Regions from separate parts of the Streptomyces sp. NPDC002004 genome, predicted to be linked through region 1. Evidence: riboswitches for the same ligand, from Rfam matches in the RefSeq annotation. Region 1 holds a riboswitch; the other holds the start of a gene.

What was found. A riboswitch is a leader RNA that binds a small molecule or an ion and turns the genes downstream of it on or off. The one in region 1 is predicted to bind glycine.
Region 2: another riboswitch for glycine. It lies ahead of gcvP (aminomethyl-transferring glycine dehydrogenase); the one in region 1 lies ahead of gcvT (glycine cleavage system aminomethyltransferase GcvT).

The regions. Positions count from the first base shown of each region.
Region 1 is NZ_JBSFDP010000006.1:30,335-34,518, forward strand. Features, by position in the region: gene ACWCP6_RS12280 (enhanced serine sensitivity protein SseB) at 1-581, opposite strand, end outside; gene ACWCP6_RS12285 (AAA family ATPase) at 624-1,301, opposite strand; glycine riboswitch at 1,566-1,662, shown strand; gene gcvT (glycine cleavage system aminomethyltransferase GcvT) at 1,807-2,922, shown strand; gene gcvH (glycine cleavage system protein GcvH) at 3,103-3,483, shown strand; gene glyA (serine hydroxymethyltransferase) at 3,497-4,184, shown strand, end outside.
Region 2 is NZ_JBSFDP010000064.1:6,926-11,109, forward strand. Features, by position in the region: gene gcvP (aminomethyl-transferring glycine dehydrogenase) at 1-2,824, opposite strand, end outside; glycine riboswitch at 2,998-3,093, opposite strand; gene ACWCP6_RS36420 (PRC-barrel domain-containing protein) at 3,207-3,587, shown strand; gene ACWCP6_RS36425 (DNA polymerase IV) at 3,717-4,184, opposite strand, start outside.

The sequences.
Region 1 (4,184 bases):
ACGGGGGCGTCGCCCTCGACGCTGGCCAGGCAGCGGCGGGCGGTGAGGACCACACCGGCGTCCGCGAACTCGGCGGACGCGGCCGACAGGAAGTCGACCGGGTCTTCCTGCCAGTCGGGTTCGCGCAGGTGGACGCGGCCGCCGCCGGCGGGCCCGTCGAGCTCGCTGCGGCCCGTGCGGCACAGCTCGGCGACGGCGGGGGGCGGCAGCGGAACGCCGACGATGCCGTCGGGGTTCACCGCGATGCCGAGCTGGGGCGGCAGGCCGCGCGCGAACTCGACGGCGGGCGCGACGGCGTACGACATGGCGTCGCCCACGACCTGGCGGAACTGCTGCTCGGAGCTGAAGACGGGGACGTAGGCCTGGCCGTCGATCTCGATGGCGGGCAGGTCGAGGCTCCCGCCGTCGGGGCTGCCGCCGTTCGGCAGCGGCACCCAGACGTGGCTGCGGCCGAGGACCTCCACGATCCGGCCGGCCGCCGATGCGGCGGCGCCGAGGGATGCGGCGAGCACCTCCTCCAGTTCGTTGCCGGGCCACCCCGCGTGGGGATGGGGAGCGGCGGCCTGCGCCGGGATGTCCATCTCTTCCTACCACCTGCTCGTAACGCTGCTGCGGGTCGCACCCTAACGCGTCCCGGGTGCGCCGCGGACGCTCCGTCCATGGAATGCGATCGTCCGCAGGGCGTCGGCCGCCCGGCGGTCCAGCAGGACGGCCGAGGCACACCCGCGCGGCAGCTCTCCCCGCTCCACTCCGGTCAGCAGCCGGGCCACGGTCCTGCGGTGCCGCAGGAAGGCATAGTGCGAGACGCCGCGGCCGCGCTCGCGCTGGCCGGCCCGGGCCGTCTCGGGCGGCACATCGAGCAGCAGCAGATGGAGCACGGTGCCGCGTCTGCGCGCCGCACGGCCCAGCCAGCGGCGCACCCACGCCTGTGTACCGCAGTCGTGCACGACGACGCTCCCTCCGGAACCCAGCGCGCGGCGCAGACCCCAGTAGTGAGCGATGCGGACGAGCGGCCGGTACACGGCGTACGGCAGGAAGCGGGGCATGCGGCGGGCCCAGTGCTCGCGCATGTCCTGCGAGTCGACCCGGGCGCCGGCGGCGGTGCGCCGCATCAGCGTCGACTTGCCGCTGCCGGGCAGCCCGGAGACGACGACCACGTCGCCCTCGGCGAAGGACAGCACGGCGGGGCGCCGTCCGCGCAGGTCCCGGACGAGCGGGACGGGTCCGTGCGCCGCGCGCACGCGCCGCTGCCCGGGCAGCGCGACCCCCGCCGTGGTGGCGTACGCCCTGGTCCTGTCCACCGCGATCGGCCTCCCCCTGGGGATACGACTGCTTCCGGACACCTCCGGTGCCTCTCCCCGACGAGTGTAAAGAGAAGGTAATCCGACACAAGGGAGTCGCCCGGTTCCCGCACCCCGCGACCGGGCCTGCGGGGTCGCACGGGGCCGGGCCGGCGGGGCAGCGCGGGGCCGGGACCGCCGCTTCGTGGGTACCGGTCGGATCTGCGACTGCCGCATCGCGGCGAGCCGTGCAATGATGTGCGCGCCAACTGCATACAGGCCGCTTGAATCCGCGCGGGAGAGCTCTCGGCCGTGAGGCCGGGGCGCCGAAGGAGCAAGTTCCTCCCTTGAATCTCTCAGGCCCCGATACCGCGTGGATGAGGCAGATCTGAAAAGCGAGCCCTGTGGCTCCACCCAAGGTGCAAGCCGAGTCCCCGGTGCGGGCTCTTGGCGAACCTCTCAGGTTCCGATGACAGATGGGGAGGATCGTCCTCGCCCGTCATGCATGCCCTGGGAGCAGTACGTAATGAGCAACGCCCCCCGTCACACCGCCCTCGATGCGCTGCATCGCTCGCTGGGCGCCACCATGACCGACTTCGCGGGCTGGGACATGCCGCTGCGCTACGGCAGCGAGCGCGACGAGCACAACGCCGTCCGCACCAAGGCCGGCCTGTTCGACCTCTCCCACATGGGCGAGATCACCGTCACCGGCCCGCAGGCCGCGGCCCTGCTGGACCACGCGCTCGTCGGCAACATCGGCAGCATCGCCGTGGGCCGGGCCCGGTACACCATGATCTGCCGGGAGGACGGCGGGATCCTCGACGACCTGATCGTGTACCGCCTCGGTGAGACCGAGTACATGGTCGTGGCGAACGCCTCCAACGCCCAGATCGTGCTGGACGCCGTCACCGAGCGCGCCGCCGGATTCGACGCCGAGGTGCGCGACGACCGTGACGCGTACGCGCTGATCGCCGTGCAGGGCCCCGAGTCCCCCGGCATCCTCAAGTCGCTCACCGACGCCGACCTGGACGGCCTGAAGTACTACGCGGGCCTGCCGGGGACCGTCGCCGGGGTTCCCGCGCTGATCGCCCGCACCGGTTACACCGGCGAGGACGGCTTCGAGCTGTTCGTGGCCCCTGAGCACGCCGAGAAGCTGTGGCAGGCGCTGACCGAGGCCGGCGCTCCGGCCGGTCTGGTGCCCTGCGGTCTGTCCTGCCGCGACACGCTGCGCCTGGAGGCGGGCATGCCGCTGTACGGGCACGAGCTGACCACCGCACTGACCCCCTTCGACGCGGGCCTCGGCAGGGTCGTGAAGTTCGAGAAGGAGGGCGACTTCGTGGGGCGGGCGGCTCTGGAGGCCGCCGCCGAGCGCGCCGCCACCAAGGCGCCGCGCAAGCTCGTCGGCCTGATCGCCGAGGGCCGCCGGGTGCCGCGTGCGGGCTTCTCCGTGGTCGCCGGCGGCGAGGTGATCGGCGAGGTCACCTCCGGTGCCCCCTCCCCCACGCTGGGCAAGCCGATCGCGATGGCCTACGTCGACGCGGAGCACGCCGTGCCGGGCGCCGAGGGCGTCGGCGTGGACATCCGCGGCGCCCACGAGGCGTACGAGGTCGTCGCCCTGCCCTTCTACAAGCGGCAGAAGTAGCACAGAAGCCGTACAAGGCGCCCAAAACGGCAGAAATCATGCCACGTCACGGAAGTCTCATCACGTCACAGAGGCATCACGCGTGACACTGCGCACAGCAGGGTGCCGGACGCCCGCGCGTCTCATATCCCAAGACCCCTTGTTCATCACCACTCCCCCGCGTACAGGAGAATTCAGGCCATGAGCAACCCCCAGCAGCTTCGCTACAGCAAGGAGCACGAGTGGCTGTCGACCGCCGAGGACGGCGTGTCGACGGTCGGCATCACGGAGTTCGCGGCGAACGCGCTCGGCGATGTCGTCTACGCCCAGCTCCCGGAGGTCGGCAGCACGGTGTCCGCGGGTGAGTCCTGCGGCGAGCTGGAGTCCACCAAGTCGGTCTCGGACCTGTACGCGCCGGTCACGGGCGAGATCGTCGAGATCAACCAGGACGTCGTGGACGACCCGTCGCTGGTGAACTCGGCCCCCTTCGAGGGCGGCTGGCTGTTCAAGGTGCGCGTCACGGACGAGCCGGACGACCTGCTCTCCGCCGACGAGTACTCCGCGTTCTCCGCCGGCAACTAAGGACCACTCACCCATGTCGCTTCTGAACACCTCCCTCCACGAGCTGGACCCGGATGTCGCGGCCGCGGTCGACGCCGAGCTGCACCGTCAGCAGTCGACCCTGGAGATGATCGCCTCGGAGAACTTCGCTCCGGTCGCGGTCATGCAGGCCCAGGGCTCGGTGCTGACCAACAAGTACGCCGAGGGCTACCCCGGCCGCCGCTACTACGGCGGCTGCGAGCACGTCGACGTGGTCGAGCAGATCGCCATCGACCGCATCAAGGCCCTGTTCGGCGCCGAGCACGCCAACGTCCAGCCGCACTCCGGCGCCCAGGCCAACGCCGCCGCGATGTTCGCCCTGCTCAAGCCCGGCGACACGATCATGGGTCTCAACCTCGCCCACGGCGGGCACCTGACCCACGGCATGAAGATCAACTTCTCCGGCAAGCTCTACAACGTGGTCGCCTACCACGTCGGCGACGACGGCCTGGTCGACATGGCCGAGGTCGAGCGTCTGGCCAAGGAGTCCAAGCCGAAGCTGATCGTCGCCGGCTGGTCCGCCTACCCGCGGCAGCTGGACTTCGCGGCCTTCCGCCGCATCGCCGACGAGGTCGGTGCCTACCTCATGGTCGACATGGCCCACTTCGCCGGCCTCGTCGCCGCGGGCCTGCACCCCAACCCCGTCCCGCACGCCCACGTGGTCACCACCACCACCCACAAGA
Region 2 (4,184 bases), on a different contig from region 1:
GGTCGATCCGGCGCACCGGCGGCCAGTACTTGTCCGCGGCCGAGACGCCCGCCGGGAAGACCGCCGTCTCCCGCGAGTAGGCGTGCTCCCAGTCGCCGCCCAGCGCACGGGCGGTGTGCGGGGCGTTGCACAGCGGGTTGTCCTCCGCGGGCCACTCGCCGGAGCCGACCTTCTCGATCTCCGCGCGGATGGCGATCATCGCCTCGCAGAACCGGTCCAGCTCACCGAGGTCCTCGGACTCGGTGGGCTCGATCATCAGCGTGCCGGCCACCGGGAAGGACATCGTCGGCGCGTGGAAGCCGTAGTCGATGAGGCGCTTGGCGATGTCGTCCACGGTCACACCGGTCGCCTTGGTCAGCGGACGCAGGTCGATGATGCACTCGTGCGCGACGAGACCGCCGGGGCCCGTGTACAGCACCGGGTAGTGCGGCTCCAGGCGCTTGGCGATGTAGTTCGCCGAGAGCACGGCCACCTGCGTGGCGCGCTTGAGGCCCTCGCCGCCCATGAGCCGGACGTACGCCCACGAGATCGGCAGGATTCCCGCCGAGCCCCACGGGGCGGCGGAGATGGGGCCGACACCGGTCTCGGGGCCCGCGGCGGGCTGGAGCGGGTGGTTCGGCAGGTAGGGGGCGAGGTGGGCGCGGACGCCGACCGGGCCGACGCCGGGGCCACCGCCGCCGTGCGGGATGCAGAACGTCTTGTGCAGGTTGAGGTGCGAGACGTCGCCGCCGAAGTGGCCCGGCTTGGCGAGACCGACGAGGGCGTTGAGGTTGGCGCCGTCGACGTACACCTGGCCGCCGGCGTCGTGCACCGCGGCGCAGATGTCGGCGACGTGCTCCTCGAAGACGCCGTGCGTCGACGGGTAGGTGATCATCAGGACGGAGAGTTCGTCGCGGTACTGCTCGATCTTGGCGTGCAGGTCCTCGATGTCGATCTCGCCGTCCTCCGCGGTCTTCACGACGACGACCTTCATGCCGGCCATGACCGCGCTCGCGGCGTTCGTGCCGTGCGCGGAGGACGGGATGAGGCAGACGGTGCGCTGGTCGTCCCCGTTGGCGCGGTGGTAGCCGCGCACAGCGAGCAGACCGGCCAGTTCGCCCTGCGATCCGGCGTTGGGCTGCAGGGACACCTTGTCGTACCCGGTGACCTCGGCCAGCCGCTCCTCCAGCTCGCGGATGAGCGTCAGGTAGCCCTGGGCCTGGTCGGCGGGCGCGAAGGGGTGCAGCTGCCCGAACTCGGGCCAGGTGACCGGCTCCATCTCGGTGGTCGCGTTGAGCTTCATGGTGCAGGAGCCCAGCGGGATCATGCCGCGGTCGAGCGCGTAGTCGCGGTCGGACAGCTTGCGCAGGTAGCGCAGCATCGCGGTCTCGGAGCGGTGGCTGTGGAAGACCGGGTGGTTCAGGAAGTCGTCGGTGCGCAGCAGCGCGCCGGGCAGGGTGTCGGCGACCGACGCGTCCAGCACGTCGATGTCGGCCTCCACGGCGAAGGCGGTCCACACGGCGCCGATCTGGGTGCGCGTGGTGGTCTCGTCGCAGGCGATGCTCACGTGGTCCGCGTCCACCTGGCGGAGGTTGACCCCGCCCTCGCGGGCGGCGGCGACGACCTCGGCGGCCCTGCCGGGCACGCGCACGGTCAGGGTGTCGAAGTAGGAGCCGTGCACGACCTCGACGCCGCCGGCCTTGAGGCCCTCGGCGAGGACGGTGGCGTAGCGGTGGGTCCGCCGCGCGATCGCCTTCAGGCCGTCGGGGCCGTGGTAGACGGCGTACATGCCGGCCATGACGGCGAGCAGCACCTGCGCGGTGCAGATGTTGCTGGTGGCCTTCTCACGGCGGATGTGCTGCTCGCGGGTCTGCAGGGCGAGCCGGTAGGCCTTGTGGCCGTCGGCGTCGACGGAGACACCCACGAGACGGCCGGGCAGGCTGCGGGCGAACTTCTCGCGGACGGCCATGTAGCCGGCGTGCGGGCCGCCGAAGCCCATGGGAACGCCGAAGCGCTGCGTGGTGCCGACGGCGATGTCGGCGCCGAGCTCACCGGGCGAGGCGAGCAGGGTCAGCGCGAGCAGGTCCGCAGCGACGGTGACGACCGCACCCAGCTCGTGCGCCTGCTCGATGACCGGCTTGAGGTCGCGGACGGCTCCGGAGGCGCCCGGGTACTGCAGCAGCACGCCGACCACGCCGCGCTCCGCGACCTCGGTCGGAATGCCGCTGCTCAGGTCGGCGACGACGACCTCGACACCGGTCGGCTCCGCGCGGGTCTCTATGACGGCGACGGTCTGCGGAAGGGTGTCGGCGTCGACCAGGAACACGCCGTTCTTGACCTTGCCCATGCGTCGGGACAGCGCCATGGCCTCGGCGGCCGCGGTGCCCTCGTCGAGCAGGGAGGCGCCGGAGGTGGGCAGTCCGGTCAGCTCGGCGACCATCGTCTGGAAGTTCAGCAGCGCCTCCAGGCGGCCCTGCGAGATCTCCGGCTGGTACGGCGTGTAGGCGGTGTACCAGGCCGGGCTCTCCATGACGTTGCGCAGGATCACCGGAGGTGTGAACGTGCCGTAGTAGCCCAGGCCGATCATGGAGTCCAGGACCTGGTTGCGGTCCGCGAGGGAACGCAGTTCGGCGAGGACCTCGGCCTCGGAGCGGCCACCGGGCAGGTCGAGCGCATCGGCGCTCTTGATCACATCCGGCACCGCGGTCGCCGTGAGCTCGTCGAGTGAGCCGTACCCGACGTGCGCGAGCATCTTGGCCCGGGCCTCGGTATCGGGACCGATGTGACGCTGCTCGAAGGGGATGCCCTGTTCGAGCTGGGAGAGCGGAATGCGGTTGGCGGTCATGCGGAGGCCTCCTGGTCTGGCGCGACCTGCGAGGGGCACCACGGCGCGGGTGCCCGGACGGCCTCCCCCTCTGTCATCTCAACCTGAGAGCTTCGCCGGTCCGCCCGTCATGGGCGCACCGGCTTTCACCGTCGGTGAGAGCGGATGCCGTCCGCTCTGCTTTCCAGAGTGACCTCGTCCGTGCGGTACTGGTGCCTGAGAGATTCCGGGGAGGATTTGCTCCTTCGGCGCCCCCGGTGGCAACCAGGGGACTCTCCCGCACGGGGTCAGCGGCCGCTGCCAGCCTACCAGCGAGGACCAGCACGGGGACCTCGAGTGGCCGCCCGCCCCAATGTGCTCTTTCGTAGTGCTTACGGATGAGTTGCGAGCAGCTGGAGGGCACGTGCAGACCGACATCGATCCGCGCAACCTGATCGGCCGCAAGGCGTTCGACCGCAACGGAACCAAGCTCGGCACCGTGGACGAGGTCTACCTCGACGACGCGACCGGTATTCCGGAGTGGGCGGCCATACGGACCGGTCTGTTCAGCCGCGACGCCTTTGTTCCCCTGGAGCCCAGCGAACTGGTCGAAGGCACGCTCCGCGTCCCGTTCGAACGCGCCCTGATCAAGGACGCGCCCGACTTCGGCGTCGGCCGGCACCTGTCGCCCGAGCAGGAGCTCCAGCTCTACCACCACTACGGACTCGACATCGCGGCGCCGGACTCGCCCCCGCTGCCCGACCACGACTTCGGCCGGCTGTCGAACGACGACGGCGAGTCCTGAAACAGGAGCCCGCAGCCCCGGGGCCTGCAGCGGCGAACCGCCGCCCGCGCGGCCCGGGCAGCCCGGACCGGGCCGCCGCTCGATGGCCGGAGACGGCGGGCTCGCCGCCCTGTACCCGGGGCCGACACATCACGCGGACGGCGCGGTTCCCGGTGCTCCGGGCGACGCCTCCGGCGGAGCCACCGCGTGCTCCGGCTCGCCGCCGTCCGCTCCCCCGCCCGATGGCCCCAGCCCCCGCTCGGCGGCCGCCACCAGGGGCAGCGGATGGGCGGGCTCCAGGTCCGGGTCGTCCGTCCGGAAGGTGCGCACCCGGCCGGGAGGCGAGTCCGGCGTCTCGAACCGTACGGTCACCCTCCCAAGGCCGCTGCCCTGCACCCATCCCGGCCCGTACACCGCGTGCCGCACGTCGTGCCCCGCCGACCAGCGCCGCTCGGACGGCGCAGCGGGCTCCTCCGATGCCGGCACCGGAGCCGGCTCGTGGTGCGCCGACTTCTCCGCGGACGCCTCGGCGGCCTGGGCGAACAGGTCCTCCTGCGTGTAGTCGGCCAGCCCGCTGACGCCGACCCCGAGCAGCCGGACCCCGCCCGTGGTGTCCAC